Regions from separate parts of the Jeotgalibacillus haloalkalitolerans genome, predicted to be linked through region 2. Evidence: predicted binding sites of a transcription regulator. Region 2 holds the regulator's gene; the other holds the start of a gene.
The links. The regulator LexA, encoded in region 2, represses DNA repair genes until DNA is damaged. The targets are predictions, from matches to a motif close to CGAACATATGTTCG.

Region 1 (9,078 bases), on a different contig from region 2:
AATGTTCATTGCATTACGTGATACAAAGTGCGTCAGTCCTTCCTGCAGCTGGGCAGGACATTTCGGATTCAGACAGCGCAGTGCGACTTCCCCTTCCAGCCGTTCAAGCTCACTCTCACAGGTAGGGCAGTGCGTTGGCATATTGAACTTTTTTTCTTCACCAGTCCGTTTGTCAGTGATCACGCTGACAACTTCAGGAATAATATCTCCTGCTTTTTTAATAACGACATGGTCGCCAATACGGATATCCTTCTCCCGGATCAGGTCTTCATTATGAAGTGAAGCGCGCTGGACCGTTGTACCTGCCACCCTGACAGGCTCAAGCAGTGCAGTAGGTGTAACAACGCCAGTTCTGCCTATGCTCAGTTCAATGTCATGAAGAACGGTTACGACTTCTTCTGCAGGAAACTTATACGCAATCGCCCACCTTGGACTTTTCGCTGTAAAGCCAAGCTCCTCCTGGTGATCAAGTGAGTCCACTTTGATGACAATGCCATCTATATCATAGGAAAGGTCTGCTCTTTTTTCAGTCCATTCCCCGATATAATCCATGACTTCATCAATGGAGCTGCACATTTTCCGTTCAGGGTTGGTCTTCAGTCCCATCTCATTAAGCAGCTTCATTCCTTCGCTTTGTGACCTGACACCTGTATCGCCGGGGTCTCCAATGGCATAAAGAAAGATATCAAGGTTTCTGGAAGCAGCAATCCGTGGATCAAGCTGTCTGAGTGATCCCGCTGCGGCATTTCTCGGGTTTGCAAAAAGTGCTTCCTCCTTCTTTTCTCTTTCTTCATTCAGCTTGAGAAAGGAGGACTTTGGCATAAATGCTTCTCCACGGACTTCAATGGAAAGCGGCTTTTTCAGACGGAGCGGAATAGAACGGATTGTTTTCAGGTTTGCCGTAATGTCTTCCCCGACTGATCCGTCTCCTCTGGTCGCGCCCTGCACAAACAGGCCATCTTCATATCTGAGTGACACTGCAAGGCCATCAATTTTGAGCTCGCAGCTGTACATTGCACTGTCTCCTGCCACCTCTCTCACCTTTCGATCGAAGTCTCTCAGATCTTCTTCGTTAAAGGCGTTTCCAAGGCTCAGCATGGAGGTCTTGTGGGTCACCTTTGAAAATTGCTCAAGTACCGCTCCTCCGACACGCTGAGTCGGGGAATCGGAAGTAGCAAGCTCAGGGTGCGATTCTTCTATTTCTTTTAATTCATTCAATAACTGATCATATTCAGCATCAGGAACTGTGGGCTTGTCCAGCACATGATACTCATAGTTGTACTGATTCAGCAGCTCATGCAGCTCCTGTACTCTTTTCTCTGCGGTCACAGGCTCAACTCCTTATGTCACTTTATTAACCGGTGCGAATTTGGCCAGCAGGCGTTTTACACCTGTTGGACTTGGAAATGCAATATCAAGTTCCATTGAATCCCCTTCACCTTTTACGCTGACAACAGTGCCTGTTCCCCATTTACCGTGCTGTGCTTTATCACCGACACTCCAGCCCAGATCGCTGCCACCGGTGTTGCGCGGTGCAGGGCGTCTGACGGGACTTTTTCTCGGCTGCGGTTTTGATGGTGATCCGAAGCTTCTGCTGCCTGAAGAAGTTTCTTTTTTCATCGGCTCTTCAAGTAATTCAGCCGGAATTTCAGCAATAAATCTTGAGACAGGGTTCATATTTGTACGTCCGAATAACGTTCTCATCTGGGCATTTGTGATATACAGTTCTTCTTCAGCACGTGTAATGCCTACATAAGCAAGTCGTCTTTCCTCTTCCATTTCAGCCTCTTCCATCAGTGAGCGGCTGTGTGGGAATACCCCTTCTTCAAGCCCCATCAGGAAGACAACAGGAAACTCAAGTCCCTTCGCTGAGTGCAGCGTCATGAGCGTTACGGCATCTGCCGGAGCATCATCTTTATCCAGCTGGTCAATATCAGCGACAAGGGCAAGGTCTGTTAAAAATGCAATCAGACTTTTATCGTCACTCGCTTCTTCAAATGCTTTTGTTACTGACAGAAACTCATCGATATTTTCAAGTCTGCTTTGTGCCTCAATTGTTTTTTCTGCCTGAAGCGATTCTCTGTAACCGGACTTATCAATAATATCCTCCACCAGCTCAGTTACTGATAAGTACTCCTGCATCTGGGTAAAGTTTTTAATAAAGTCACGGAACTCAAGTACAGTCTTTGCCGCTCTTCCGCTGAGACCGATAAAGTCTGCAAGCTCGAGCGCATTATACATCGACATCTCGTTATCACGCGCGTAGTTTGCAATCTTATCAAGTGAAGTGGAGCCGACTCCGCGTTTTGGTACATTAATAATTCTGATCAGGCTGATATCATCATCCGGATTGGCAACCAGTCTGAGATAAGCCAGAATGTCTTTAATTTCTTTTCTGTCGTAGAACTTTGTACCGCCGACAATGGTGTACTCAATATTGGATTTCATGAGTACTTCCTCCATGACACGGGACTGCGCATTGGTTCTGTACAGGATCGCAAAATCAGAAGGCTTTCTTACACCGGAACGGACAAGCTCATTGATTTTTCCTGCAACAAATTGCCCTTCACCCTGTTCACTGTCTGCACGCACATACGTGATTTTCTGTCCGCCTTTATTATCTGTCCAAAGATTCTTGGCTTTACGGTTCGGGTTATTTTTAATAACGGCATTCGCCGCATCAAGTATTTTTTCTGTTGAACGGTAGTTCTGCTCAAGTAAAATTACTTTCGCGTTCGGATAGTCTTTTTCAAATGACAGGATATTCGTGATATCCGCGCCTCTCCAGCGGTAAATTGACTGATCCGAGTCACCGACTACACAAAGGTTTTTAAAGCGTGAGGCCAGCTGTTTGACAAGCAGATACTGCGCTCTGTTTGTATCCTGATACTCATCCACGTGAATATACTGAAATTTACGCTGATAGTTTTCAAGCACTTCAGGTACGCGTTCAAATAAATGAATCGTCTGCATAATCAGGTCATCAAAATCGAGCGCTGAGTTTTTACGAAGCCTTTTCTGGTATTCAGAAAACACTTCACTGATCGTCTGATCATAATAGCTGCCTGCATCCTTTGCGAACTGCTCAGGCGTTGTCAGCTCATTTTTTGCTGAGCTGATTGCAGCAAGAATGCCGCGCGGATCAAACTTCTTCGGATCCAGGTTCTTATCCTTTAAAATACGCTTGATGACTGACTGCTGATCTGTTGAATCAAGGATCGTGAAATTACGATTATAGCCGATCCGGTCAATATCTCTCCTTAAAATCCTCACACACATGGAGTGAAACGTTGAAATCCATACATCCTCTGCCGCTCCGCCAAGAATGCTTCCTACACGGTCTTTCATTTCACGCGCAGCTTTGTTTGTAAAGGTAATCGCCAGAATGTTGTAAGGCGCTACCCCTTTTTCAATCATTAAATACGCGATCCGGTGTGTCAGTACTCTAGTCTTCCCGGAACCCGCACCTGCCATAATCAGCAGCGGGCCATCTGTTGCTTTAATTGCTTTTGCCTGCTCAGGATTCATTCCATTCAGCAGACGATCTGTTAAAAATTGCATCGTCGCACCACCTCGAACATTTGTTCTTATTATAGCCCGGATATTTGCTTCCGGACAACTTTAATCTAAACTTTCTTAAAGATGGCTGATGATTTTCACTCCAGGGGGACGCTTTCCGCGGCCGGGCGGTGAGTCAGCAGGCTTCGCCATGGCCTCACACGTCCCTTCCTGCGAGCCGCCCCCTTACGCTACAATCATCAGCTGTGCAGAAACAGAAACTGTCTTTAATAAAGCACTAATTTAAAACTGTTTTCAACGCTTCTTTTAGGTCATCATAAATAATATTGCCGACTACGATGACGTCAGCGTATGCAGCCATCTCTCTGGCTTCCTTTTCACCTTGAATACCGCCTCCGTAAAATAGGACAGTATCTTTTAATTCACCGCTTACTCTTTTAACAAGTGACGGATCACCGTAAGTTCCGCTGTATTCCATATAGAAAACCGGAAGTGAAAACAGGTGTTCAGCCATGCGTGCATAGGCAATAACCTCATCATCACTGATTGTTGCATCTGCTCCTGTTAATGATGCTGCCTTACAATCCGGATTCAAAATGCAGTAGCCTTCTGCAAGAATCTCTTCCCAGTTCATCAGATCCCCATGTTCTTTCACCGCTTCATGATGAATTCCTTTGAACCATTTTGGATCCTCAGTATTCAAAACAGTCGGTATAAAATATAAATCGTAGCCAGGTGTAATGGCTTCAAGAGCCGATACCTCAAGTACACACGGGACTGTATATCTGCGCACGCGCGCCATCAGATCAAGCACATTTTCAAGTGTCACACCATCAGAACCGCCAACCATGACTGCATCTGTGCCTGATTCACATATCTTTTCAAGTGCTTCATCCGTTATTTCTTTATTAGGGTCCAGTTTAAATACATGCTTCCATTCCCGGACATCGTACATCCCAAGTCCTCCATTCGAACACTCATTATCCGTACTATTATAGCACCGAAGAAGTGACTCTAAAAGAGAAGTGGGGATGAAGTTATAAAGTCGTTAAAAAAAGAAGATGGGACTGATGCTGTCTCATCTTCTTACTCGTTCCGCTGCGCTTCAGGCGGACGCTTTCCCCGGGGACCGCGCTAAGCCTCCTCGGCTTCGCCTGTGGGGTCTCAGCTGTCGGTCACATCCCGGTGGAGTCGCCGCCTTACGCTCCGCTGCACTTAAATTTCACAAAAAACAATATATGACTTACTACAATATCTTGTTTTGGAACAAACTCTTTTCAAAGTTGTTAATTTACAATACGAGCGAAACGATTAAGAGGGCAGGACACATTGTCCCACCCCCTTAAAAATATTACTCTTTATCTTCACCACTGTCATCACTCTGATGAACGCGCTCAAGAACCATTGCGTAAGTATCATTACCATAGTTCAGGCAGCGCTTAACGCGCGAGATGGTTGCAGTACTTGCACCGGTTTGTGTTTCAATTTTATGATAGGTATTCCCTTCACGCAGCATACGTGCCACTTCAAGGCGCTGAGCAAGAGATTGTATTTCATTAATTGTGCACAAGTCATCAAAGAATCGGTAGGCTTCGTCTTTGTCTTTAAGTGAAAGAACGGCTTCGCATAGCTGGTCCAGTTCTTTTCCTCTTAACTTATCGATTTGCATCAGACAGATACAGCTCCTTTTAAAAGTATTGCAAGAGCAAACGTGTGCTCAGCTAAAAATAGGACTCTTTTACATTTTAACGCATTATCGTTGGAAAGAGTACCGTTTTCTTTTTTACATCATAGATTCCGCGCTGTGTCACTCTTAAATAAGGTAAGTGGGTTGAGCACAGAAATAATAGTGTATAAACCGGATCATCAAAGGCGTATCCGCATTCTTTCAGTACATCGCGGAGCTTCTTTTCACCCTCAATCAGGGTTTCCATCGGCTGATCTGACATGACACCGCCAAGCGGCAATGGAATTTCATGAAGCATTTCTCCCTGATCCATCAGCACAATGCCGCCTCCAATTTCCTTCATCCTCGCGAAGGCATCCAGCAGATCCTTTTTACTCTTACCAATCAGCAGAATATCCCCTGTACTTGAAAAAGAAGAAGCCAGTCCTCCAAGATTACTCGCAAACCCTTTAATCAGCGTACAGATTTTCCACTCCCCGTAACGGTCCACAAGCATAAGAAAGCTTTCATCATTATCACGCGGAAGCTCGTTCACACTTGCATCAATAGATACTGAATAAGGCTTGGTGATGACGTTATTGACCATGTCGATCCCGCATGGCATTGAAAACTGCAGGTCATCAGCATCAAGCGTCCAGTCGATCTCAAGCGGTTGTATGTCTGACCAGTCTGGTGTAAACAGCGGTTCCTGTTCCTGACCATCCTTTAAGATCCATTTACCTTTAGACATCACTGATTCAGGAACAGGGTTAGCCGGGTCACCCAGAATGTTTAAGGTAGCAAGACGACCAGTTGCAATCATTCCCTGCATATAATCCAGACGGTAATATTTCGCGATTGCAAAAGAAGCCATATGGTACGCTTCAATCGGCTCCACTCCTTCTTCAATTGCAATCCGGACAAGCTGATCCATGACACCACTCTCATAAAAGGATGGACTTGACCCGTCTGTTGTCATCATGAGTGAATCAAAAGAATGCAGATTGCGTTCCTTTAACTCTCTGATCAACTTCGGCAGATCCGGTCTGATGGATGAATGTCTGAGGGTCACTGCAAGCCCCTGTTCAAGACGCTTCCATACATCGTCCCCTGACATTGCTTCATGATCACCTGTTACACCAAGCAGTGACATTTTCGCAATCGTTTTCTCAGATGCGCCAGGCAAATGTCCTTCCACCCGCTTATAACGCAGCCGCGCTTCTTGCACCCAGCTCAGCAGCAGGTCGTCCCCCTCTGCAAGCTTCGGCCAGGAAGTAAGCTCCCCGGCGAGTAAAACACTCGGGTCATCAAGCCATGACAGCACTTCTCCGTTTGTAAAGACTTCCTCTTCCGCGCGGAGCTCTGTCTGCGAATCCAGTCTGCTCCACCAGTAATATGTCAGTGGTGACGTTTTGAACTGCTGCATAAAAGGAAGCGCTTTCTTTTTGTCGCATAATAAAAGGAGCATCAAATTGTCCTGAATAAATGTCGTCGTTCCGCGCTTGGCTGCATACTCCCCAAAGCTGTGTGGATTATAGAGCTGAAACGGATGAACATGAGGTTCAATATAACCCGGTACAATCCACTTGTCTTCAAGGTGAAGCACTTCAGTTCCATTTAATTTTTCAGGCATGTCGCTCCCTGCATAGATGATTCTATCCTGGTATATCCATATATTCCCTTTCACCCATTGATGAAGGGTTGAATTTAAATAATTAGTATTAGCAAGTACAAGATCAGGTGATTTCGTTCCTTCCAATATGGAAGTATGGTCTCTTAAATGACTGATCTTCCACGGAAATCTCTGTTCCACTCTCATCACTCCAATAATTCCTCTAAAAGTTTCATTAAGCTTACCATATTTTACGCGTCACCGCACAAAAGAAATGTGTGTATTTAAAGAATTTGTGTATAGCTGAACATTATTTTAACAAAATACATTTTTTCCTAAAAATTATTATTGATAAATACTTTTACAATGATTCATCAAAACACCTGACCAAAATTATTATCAGAAACTCTTTGTTACATGTATAATTAAGGTTTTAAGTTTGAATATTCAGAAAAAGTTTTTTACTCTGTTAGTTATTAGTGGTCTTTTTTTATTTGTATGATATTATTTAAATAACAATAAACTTAGCAAAGAGAGTGATTTTCATGATCGGAGACCGTGTTAAAGCTTTACGGAAAGAAAAGAAAATGTCGCTGACTGAACTGGCTGAACAGGCAGGCGTTGCTAAATCATATATCAGCTCTCTTGAGAGAAATCTTCAAAAGAATCCATCTATTCAATTTCTGGAGAAGATTGCTCCAGTACTTGGTGTTACGGTCAACTCTCTGCTGGACCCTGATAGTGATGAAAAAAACGTGGACAGTGAGTGGGTGAATCTCGCGAAAACAGCAATGGAATCCGGGATCTCTAAAGAACAGTTTAAAGAGTTTATTGAATTTAACAAATGGCGTATCAATCAAAAATAGCCTGTGCAGCGAAATGCTTTGCACAGGCTATCTTATCGTTTTAAATCAGTCTTACCCAACAACTAAATCATTCCTCCTCCAATTGGCAGAACCTGCTCCTTCCAGGAAATCTCTAATATCCTCCACCGGAATTCCTGCTTGTACAGCTTCCTCAATAAGCGCCATCCATTCAACATCCACTTCGTGTTTACGACCCATTACATTCCCCTCCTAAAATACTTTCTACAGTACTTCAGGCGGCTCAGCCGTCATAGCTCCCTATCTCTTTCTTGGCCTTAGACCCGTAAGCTTTGCGTCCCACCCTTTCAGATGGTTTGCCTTTTTCTGTTCTCTCAAAGCGATTGCTGCATCTGGGATCAACTTAGGGCTAAAAGTTTGAGTTTAGGTATAATTTCTGGTATGAACTTATATTATCACTAGGATAGTCACAAATAAATAGTCCTATTTACCTAAATATTCTGACTTTTTCAACATTAAATTTATGTTACAATGTTTCATTTGGATTATTTTGAGGAATGGTGGTAAGCAGATTGACGAATGTGCTGATTCAGTTCGTAATAAGAGACTGCTCTGAGAGATGGAAATGTAGTGAGATCCTCACCGCATACAGGACAAAGCCAGATTTCAAGGGTACCGCTGCTATAGGAAGACCGCGTGCATTTAGGACATTCTTTCCGCACCATGTTATCACCTCTTCTTTTGTTCTTTATAGAGAATACCTGTATCCTCATTATATGTCAGAAGAATTGATTCGCAAGAGCTGAAAATGGTCAAATCTGGTGCAAAAAGAATGTATTTCACCTAAATACTCTTATTAACGCCAATTTAGTCATTATTTTAGAAAATTCTAACTTCTTTTTAATGCTTTATGGCCAATATCTTTTCTGTAAAAGAATTGCTCTGCTGTAGTGGTTTCAAGCGCGCTGTAAACGTGCTGACGGGCTGATTCAACACTGGATCCTGAACCGGCAGCCAGTAATATCCTCCCACCATCAGAAACCACTTCTGTTTCCTTAAATCTCGTTCCCGCATGATAGAAGAAAGCATTTGTATCAAGAATCTGCTGTACTGAGTGACCCTTTTCATAAGCATCCGGATATCCTTTAGAAGCAATGACAACCCCAACAACCGTATCATCACTCCATTTTACATCTTCTGTTTTACCTTCTAGCAGGTTTAACAGGAGCTGCGCAAGATCAGATTCCATTCTGTGGAGTACCACCTGCGTTTCCGGATCACCAAAACGCGCATTGAATTCAATCACTTTTGGTCCATCTTCTGTTAAAATGAGCCCCGCATATAAAACCCCTGTAAAAGGATTATCTTCCTGAATCATTGCCTGAACAACCGGCTTAATAATCTCATTCATTGCTTTTTTTTCAGTATGTTCCGGGAGATGAGCGACTGGAGAATAT
Region 2 (9,078 bases):
GCAAAGATTAATTGACTTATGCGCTTACCGGATGACATCCCCGGGAATTGGTGCTGAAGCAGGTGCCAGTCTGAATGCATTGCAGGAAATGTATCAGGGCTTCTTTCTGGCGCCGCATGTAGTCAGCCAGGCCCTAAAAGGTGCGGTTTATACTTCGGCTCTCTTAGAGGAAGCGGGAATGGCAACTTCACCTGCCTGGAATGACTACAGAACAGATCTGATTCAGGCTGTGGAGTTTCACGACAGGGAGAAAATGATAGCCTTTTGTCAGGGGGTACAGGAATTTTCACCGGTTAATGCACATTTTACGCCTTATCCCGATTATATGCCTGGTTATGAAGATGATGTCATTATGGCAGCGGGTACATTTGTTCAGGGATCAAGTATTGAATTATCGGCAGACGGCCCTCTGCGTCCGCCTTATGCAGCTTATATTCAGGGTGGGCTTACGTATGAGCATATAAAAATTGCCATTACAGCTGCCCTGCAAAAAATGAATTCTTTATAAATGGCTGTATAATAAAGACGAATCTGACTCAGAGCTGGGACATTAAATGTCTCGGCTTTTTTATATTGACCGATTATTTCTCCACTAAACGCACTAAGTCTCATGAATGATCATCGGTGGTATGGAACGATTCAGTATTTCTGCTGAACATTAATTCTGAATAAAAATAATTTTTATTTTAAAATTATGCATAAAACGCATGAGATAAGGGAACAAAAAACTAGTCAGGTAAATATCATGTAATAAAACCTAACATGTAGTTGACAGATAATTTAACATGTTATATAGTTAAATTGTCGACAGGCAAGAAAGGGGTTATATGATGGGCAGTGATATTAGACGCAGCATGCCACTCTTTCCAATTGGAACAGTCATGCAGCTGGCCGATTTAACCGCCCGTCAGATTCGCTACTATGAAGAGCATGGGTTAATCGCACCGGCCAGAACGGAAGGTAATCGCCGTCTCTTCTCATTAAATGATATTGATAAGCTGCTTGAGATTAAAGATTTGCTTGAGCAGGGGGTCAATATGGCTGGTATTAAGCGAATCCTGGGGGATGGCACAGAAGCCGAATCAGATCGACCTGCTAAAAAGCCGGACTTATCAGAAGGTGAATTAAGAAAACTGTTAAAACAGGAAATGATGGGTAATGGCAAGTACAGCAAAAACAGTTTAAGAGCGGGAGACCTTTCAAGGTTCTTTCGTTAAAAAATTACATAAAAAACAGGAGGAATCACACAATGAGTAAGTATTCAAGAGAAGACATTATGAAAATGGCAAAGGAACAAAATGTAAACTTTATCAGACTTCAATTTACTGATATCCTTGGTACAATCAAAAACGTTGAAATTCCTGTAAGTCAGTTAGAAAAAGCACTTGATAACAAAATGATGTTTGACGGATCATCTATCGAAGGTTTTGTGCGTATTGAAGAATCCGATATGTACCTTTTCCCTGATCTTGATACATGGGTTGTATTCCCTTGGACAGCCGGAGACGGTAAAGTTGCACGTCTGATCTGTGATATTTACAGCCCTGACGGTACACCATTTGCAGGGGATCCGCGTAACAATCTAAAGCGCGTATTGACTGAAATGGAAGAGCTTGGATTTACTGATTTCAACCTTGGACCTGAGCCGGAATTTTTCCTCTTCAAACTTGATGTAAATGGTGAACCGACACTTGAATTAAATGATAAAGGCGGATATTTTGACCTCGCACCAACAGATCTTGGTGAAAACTGCCGTCGTGATATCGTAATTGAACTTGAAAAAATGGGCTTTGAAATTGAAGCGTCTCACCACGAAGTTGCACCTGGACAGCATGAAATTGATTTCAAATACGCTGATGCAGTTTCTGCATGTGATGATATCCAGACATTTAAGCTTGTTGTTAAAACAATTGCAAGAAAGCACGGACTGCATGCTACATTTATGCCAAAACCATTATTTGGTGTTAACGGATCAGGTATGCACTTCAATATGTCATTATTTAAAGACGGAAAGAACTCATTCTTTGATGAAGGTGCAGAAAGTCAGCTAAGTGAGACAATGAAACAGTTCATGGCTGGTATTCTAAAGCACGCTTCAGGATTTACAGCTGTGACAAACCCTACTGTAAACTCATACAAGCGTCTTGTACCAGGTTATGAAGCGCCTTGCTACATTGCATGGTCTGCAAGAAACCGCAGCCCGTTAGTCAGAATCCCGGCTTCACGTGGAATGAGTACACGTGTTGAGGTTCGTTCTGTCGATCCATCTGCAAACCCGTACCTTGCAATGGCTGTAATGCTTAAAGCAGGTCTTGATGGAATTAAAAATAGTCTGACACCACCTGAATCAATTGACAGAAACATCTATGTAATGGACAAAGAAGAGCGTGAAGCTGCAGGTATTAAAGATCTTCCTGGTACTCTTTTTGCAGCCCTTGAAGAGCTTAAGAACGACCAGGTTATTATTGATGGTCTAGGAGAGCACATCTTTGAGCACTTCGTGGAAGCGAAAGAAATCGAGTGGGATATGTTCCGTACGCAGGTTCACCCATGGGAGAGAGAACAGTATTTAGAAATGTATTAATTATTCAAACCTCTGAAGCAATTTCGCTTCAGAGGTTTTTTATATGTAATCTGGTCAAAATATAAAAAGCCGGGTATATAAAGGCTAAGGGGGGATTGTAATGGCAGATTCATATAGAGGATTTAAATCAAAAGAAGGATATGAGCTGTACCAATCTGCGTATCAGAAAGTGATGAAGTTATGGGAAACACCTTATCAGGAACGTATCATTACTACTACTTTTGGAGACATTTCGGTTCTTGAGTGCGGGAACCAGGATAAGGAGCCGCTCCTCTTTTTTCATGCATTTGGTTTCAGTTCTGCGGAATGGTATAAATGTGCGGAAGAATTAGCAGATGAATTTAAGCTTTATTTTGTTGATGTGCTGGGAGAGTTTAATCAAAGTAATACAAAAGAGCATTTAAACGAACGGGAAGATTATATCATGTGGATCACAGAGCTTCTTAATGAATTGAAGATTGCAAAAGTAACTATAGTAGGTCATTCCAACGGCGGATGGCATGCGCTTAATTTTGCTATTTTAAAGCCCGACAGAGTGAAATCATTAATTGTTTTTTCACCGGCAGCTTCAATCAAAAGAATGAATCTGTCTTTCTACTCAAGGTTGCTACTAACAAACCTGATTCCGAGCGAATCAGTTATCATCAGCCAGTTCTGCAGGTGGCTCACAGTTAAGAAGGAAGAGGGGCAGGAACGGCTGTTTAAGCTTTACTATCTTGGACAAAAGCATGTGACCTGGGAGTATGTGATGACGCCCCCTAAGTTGTTTAAAGATCATGAACTCGATACATTAATGATGCCTGTCCATATCGCGGTTGGACGTGATGAAGTAATTTATGATCCATATACCTTACTTAAAAAAGCCGAAGATAAAATCAGAGGCTGTAAAACACATATGTTTGATTCAGGAGGGCATATGCTGCCAATTGAAATCCCCGGGGAGGTTTCCTCATTTATAAAAAAAGTGCTCGCTGACATAAAATGATATTAATCATGAAGCATTAAAAAAGCTGGACGCTTTGACAACTTTGTCAAAACGTTCAGCTTTTTTAATGAACCTGTCTATATACTCCTACCACTTTTCCAAGGATGGATACGTTATTTAAGATAATTGGTGCCATAGAAGAATTTTCAGGCTGGAGTCTGACATAATCCTTTTCTTTAAAGAAGCGTTTTACTGTTGCTTCATCTTCATCCGTCATTGCTACCACAATGTCCCCGTTGTTCGCAGTATTTTGTTGTTTCACAATGACAAGATCTCCGTCTAAAATGCCGGCTTCAATCATAGAATCTCCCATAATCTCTAACATGAACACAGCATCATCAGATGAAGCCAGTCTTTCAGGGAGCGGGAAATACTCCTCAACATTTTCAATTGCTGTAATCGGCGACCCGGCTGTAACTTTCCCCACAAGCGGAACGTTGACTACGCGCTGTGTCGGGATTTTATCCTCCTCGAGGGATATAACTTCAATCGCTCTCGGTTTTGTTGGATCACGCCTGATTAAGCCTTTACTTTCAAGTCTTGCAAGATGTCCATGAACGGTAGAACTTGAAGCTAGTCCAACCGCAAGGCCGATTTCACGAACGGAAGGCGGATAACCTTTGTCCTGAACTTCACGTTTAATAAAGTTTAATATATCAAGCTGTCGTTTTGATAACTTCTTCACGCTTCAGCACCTCTTTTCAGATTAAAACTTTTCTAAATTATAGCATAGCGTTTTTAAAAATACAAACATAAGTTCGAGTTTTTGTGTTGACCAAAACAAATGTTCGTATTATACTCAGATTAATAAAAGCGAACACATATTCGATGGAGGCGATTAATAATGACTGCATTGTGGAGAAAATATTCATTTGTTATTCTATTCGTGGTGACTGCGCTGTTTTTCAGTTTATTTTTAGTTTTTACCAATACAGCAAACAGTGATGCAACATACGCAGCAATTACCGTTAAAAATGGAGATACGCTTTGGGCATACGCTGAGGAATATGCAAGCCATACATCCATGACCCCGGAAAAGTTTATTGAGTGGGTAACTGAACATAATGAGCTTTCTTCTCATGTCATTGTAGCGGGAGAACAACTTGAGCTGCCGGTGCCTGAGGAAGCTTTTGATTTCAGTGAAGACGCGATACACCTGGCATCTGAACAGAAATAAGGAGTGATCGTGTTGAAAGTAATTATTTATTGCAGAGTCAGTACAGAAAAAGAAGCACAGGAAACATCACTTGCAAGGCAGGAAGAGGAGTTAAAACACCTTGCCGTCAAAATGAATTATCAGGTCGTTTCAACCATCAGTAAGAGAGAAAGCGGGTTTGATCTGGACCGTGAGGGTGTATTTGAATTACTGGATCATATACGGCTGTATGAAGCGGAAGGCCTTCTGATTCAGGATGAAACGCGTATAGGAAGAGGTAATGCAAAAATTGCTTTATTGCATACTTTGCATAAAGAAGGAATAAAAATATATACCATTGCCCATGACGGTGAGCTGCAGCTGTCTGAATCAGATTCGATGATCCTTCAGATTGTCAGTATGGTGGAAGAACACCAGAGGAAGCTACATAACCTGAAAATAAAAAGAGGGATGAAACGTGCGGTTGAGCAGGGATTTAAACCGCAGAGAAATCTTAAAAACCGTGGTAATAAAGAAGGGCGGGAAAAAATCGAAATACCCGTGGATGAAATTGTCAGGCTGCGCAGTAACGGATTGACCTTTCAGGAGATTTCATCTGTATTGAGAGGTCTCGGGCATCCTGTATCAAAAGCCACCGTTCACAGAAGGTATGTTGAATATATGGAATCAGAGATGCAATAAACAAATTACTTGTCAAATTTTCACCTTTCTTTTAACATACATAGGAGCTTACCTGAAAGAAAGGGTGAAAAACATGTTATCTGAAGACAAGATTAAAAGAATCAATGAGTTATCAAAGAAATCTAAAGAAGATACACTTTCAAAAACTGAAGCTGATGAACAGCAGGCACTTAGGCAGGAATATCTCGAGGCATTCAGAGGTTCAATGAAACAGACGATTGAAAATGTAACTGTTATTGATCCTGAGGGTAAAGATGTTACGCCGCAAAAACTTAAAGATGCAAAAAATAGGAATAAGCTGAACTAATATTTTCCTGAATTGCAGGCAGGATTTGAACTTTTTTAATAAAAAGAAGAGATGTTTGTACATCTCTCTTTTTTTTTTGTACAATAGGACGTATCACGTGAGTTAGAGAGGATGTAGATGATGTTTAACAAGACAGATGATTTAGCAATCAACACAATCAGGACATTATCAATTGATGCAATTGATAAAGCAAACTCGGGTCACCCGGGCCTGCCGATGGGGGCTGCTCCATTTGCATATACTTTGTGGACTCAGTTTATGAATCATAACCCTAAGAATCCGGACTGGTTCGACCGTGACCGCTTTGTACTTTCAGCAGGACACGGCTCGATGCTGCTTTATAGCTTACTGCATCTTTCCGGATATGATTTATCGCTTGATGAGATTAAAAACTTCAGACAGTGGGGATCTAAAACGCCAGGTCACCCGGAGTTCAAACATACAAAAGGCGTTGAAGCAACTACGGGTCCTCTTGGTCAGGGAATTGGTATGGCTGTTGGTATGGCGATGGCTGAAAAACATTTAAGTGCCAAATTTAACCGTGACGACTTTAATGTAGTTGATCATTATACTTATACATTATGTGGCGATGGAGACCTGATGGAGGGTGTGTCCTCAGAAGCTGCTTCACTTGCAGGTCACCTGAAGCTTGATAAGCTGATCGTGCTTTATGATTCAAATGACATTTCTCTTGACGGGGATCTTGACCGTTCATTCTCAGAAAGTGTGAAAAAGAGATTTGAATCTTACAATTGGCAGTATATTCGTGTTGACGATGGAAATGATGTAGCGGAAGTTGCAGATGCGATTAAGGCAGCAAAAGCTGACTCTGACCGTCCGACAATGATCGAAATTAAAACAGTGATCGGTTTTGGTTCACCAAACAGAGCAGGTACATCAAAAGCTCATGGTGCTCCACTAGGTAATGAAGAATCAATTCTTGCTAAAAAAGCGTATCAGTGGGAAGCAGAAGAGGCATTTTATGTGCCTGACGAGGTATACAAGCGATTCGAGGAACTGGTTGTAGATAATGGTGCTGAAAAAGAAAAAGAGTGGAACGAGAAATTCGAAAACTATAAATCTGCTTATCCGGAACTTGCACAGGAGCTTGAGGATGCAATGAACGGAAAGCTTGCAGATAACTGGGATAAGGACCTACCTGTTTATGAAGAAGGAAAATCCCTTGCAAGCCGTGCATCATCAGGTGAAGTGCTGAATGCCATTTCAAAGACGGTTCCAACACTGTTTGGCGGCTCAGCCGACCTTGCCGGATCAAATAACACAATGATGAAAGATGAAGCTGATTTCACACCTGAAACACCGGAAGGCAGAAACATCTGGTTTGGTGTTCGTGAATTTGCAATGGGAACTGCGCTTAATGGAATGGCGCTTCACGGAGGTCTGCGTGTGTACGGCGGTACATTCTTTGTATTCAGTGATTATGTCAGACCGGCAATCAGACTATCAGCTTTAATGGGTGTTCCGGTTACTTATGTATTTACACATGATAGTATTGCAGTTGGAGAAGACGGTCCAACGCATGAACCGATTGAACAACTGCCTTCACTCAGAGCGATGCCGGGCTTATCAGTCATTCGTCCTGCTGATGGTAATGAGGTTGCTGCTGCGTGGAAACTTTCTATGGAAGCGCAGGATCATCCGACAACACTTGTATTGACGCGTCAGGGTCTTCCTACTATGCCTGGTTCTGCAGAGAACGCTTATGAAGGTGTTAAAAAAGGAGCTTATGTCTTATCACCATCTGAAAAAGGAGAAGCTGATGTTCTTCTTCTTGCCAGCGGCTCTGAAGTGGGACTTGCGTATGAAGCTCAGCAGTCTCTTCGTGAGAAAAATATCGATGCAGCTGTTGTTTCCATGCCATCATGGGATCGCTTTGAGCAGCAGTCAGCTGATTATAAGCAATCAGTCCTGCCAAAGAATGTGAAGAAACGTTTCGCACTTGAGATGGCTTCACCACTTGGCTGGGAACGTTATACAGGTGATGAAGGTGAAGTACTTGGTATCGATACTTTTGGTGCTTCAGCTCCAGGCGGTACAGTACTTGAGGAATACGGTTTTACAGTGGAAAACGTTGTGAAACGTGTAGAAGCATTACTACAGTCATAATGAAATGATAAAGCTGGTGGGCATCAAATTTGCCCACCAGCTTTATTTTGGGAAGTGCAGCTGGTAAAATGTAAAATTAATTTCATATAACTGCACGAATTATGTAATAAATGATTGTATAATAAGCAGTGTTCTTGTACACTTTTATATGAAAGTAACAAATAGGAGGCAATATGAAATGGAATTATGGCTTGCAATTGTATTAATTGTTGTTGCTTTGCTGGCCGGAGTCGCACTTGGATTCTTCATCGCACGTAAATATATGATGACTTATCTTAAAAAGAACCCGCCGATTAATGAGCAAATGCTTCGCATGATGATGATGCAGATGGGAATGAAACCGTCGCAGAAGAAAATCAATCAGATGATGAGCGCTATGAATAAACAACAAGGCAAATAATAAATGAACAGGAGGCTGTGACATCAAAAATGTCCAGCCTCTTTATATTTGCTATTTAACAGCCTGAAACAATTTTCGATGATCAGCAGGCTGTACAGACAAAATAAAAAAGGCTTCACAAAGAGGAAGCCTTTTTTATTTTGTCTGTACTTCTAACGCAGCAGGTCTGAAGGTGTGTATTTTTTCAAATTCATTTAACAGGTCGTCAAGCTCCTGAGAATAACGAACGGCGGAAGGGGACGATAATCCTTCTTTAGCAGCTGTCCGTATCAACACCTGACGCTTATCTTCAATTGCTTCAAGTAGCTTCTTTTGTTGATCCCCCATTCAAAGTCTACCCTTTCATCAGGATCCTCTATTAAAGGAACCTATACATTATTTGTCATTCATTTAACTTAGGGTCTAGTATACAGAAAAAAGGATAAATTGAAAAGAAATTAATCCCTAATCCCAATAATTTTACAAGTTCATTTGTGACAAAACTATAACTTCTGCAAATTGCACTGATACATATTATAGTAAAGGCAATGAGAACTCAACGCAGATTTGCTAAAATGAATCTAGCGAATACGGATCGGAGTGTTTTTATGGAAGATTTAAATATTTTATGGGCATTCGGCGCAGGATTCTTAAGCTTTATCTCTCCATGTGTTTTACCGCTTTATCCTGCATTTTTGTCCTATATAACAGGAATGTCTGTAGACGATTTATCTAAAGGTAAGGGCATGAGACAAAAATCTAGTCTGCTTCATACGCTGTTCTTCCTGCTTGGGTTTTTACTGGTCTTTATCGGTCTCGCCTTTACTTCCACATGGATCTCAGGAGTCTTCATACAGTA

Region 1: pcrA (DNA helicase PcrA) is a predicted target of LexA. The motif match lies at 3,575-3,588, and genes of this name have one in related genera.

Annotation. Positions count from the first base shown of each region.
Region 1 covers NZ_JAXQNN010000006.1:142,579-151,656, forward strand. Annotated here, with positions in the region: gene ligA (NAD-dependent DNA ligase LigA) at 1-1,329, opposite strand, end outside; gene pcrA (DNA helicase PcrA) at 1,342-3,561, opposite strand; gene pcrB (heptaprenylglyceryl phosphate synthase) at 3,797-4,474, opposite strand; gene UFB30_RS14700 (YerC/YecD family TrpR-related protein) at 4,871-5,188, opposite strand; gene UFB30_RS14705 (adenine deaminase C-terminal domain-containing protein) at 5,265-7,004, opposite strand; gene UFB30_RS14710 (helix-turn-helix domain-containing protein) at 7,343-7,663, shown strand; gene UFB30_RS14715 (anti-repressor SinI family protein) at 7,715-7,861, opposite strand; cyclic di-GMP riboswitch class I at 7,896-7,992, opposite strand; gene purD (phosphoribosylamine--glycine ligase) at 8,511-9,078, opposite strand, start outside.
Region 2 covers NZ_JAXQNN010000002.1:272,460-281,537, forward strand. Annotated here, with positions in the region: gene UFB30_RS06195 (methionine gamma-lyase family protein) at 1-508, shown strand, start outside; gene UFB30_RS06200 (MerR family transcriptional regulator) at 831-1,217, shown strand; gene glnA (type I glutamate--ammonia ligase) at 1,250-2,584, shown strand; gene UFB30_RS06210 (alpha/beta fold hydrolase) at 2,685-3,569, shown strand; gene lexA (transcriptional repressor LexA) at 3,634-4,254, opposite strand; gene yneA (cell division suppressor protein YneA) at 4,414-4,746, shown strand; gene UFB30_RS06225 (YneB family resolvase-like protein) at 4,759-5,406, shown strand; gene UFB30_RS06230 (DUF896 domain-containing protein) at 5,480-5,713, shown strand; gene tkt (transketolase) at 5,834-7,840, shown strand; gene UFB30_RS06240 (YneF family protein) at 8,019-8,240, shown strand; gene UFB30_RS06245 (aspartyl-phosphate phosphatase Spo0E family protein) at 8,376-8,567, opposite strand; gene UFB30_RS06250 (cytochrome c biogenesis protein CcdA) at 8,828-9,078, shown strand, end outside.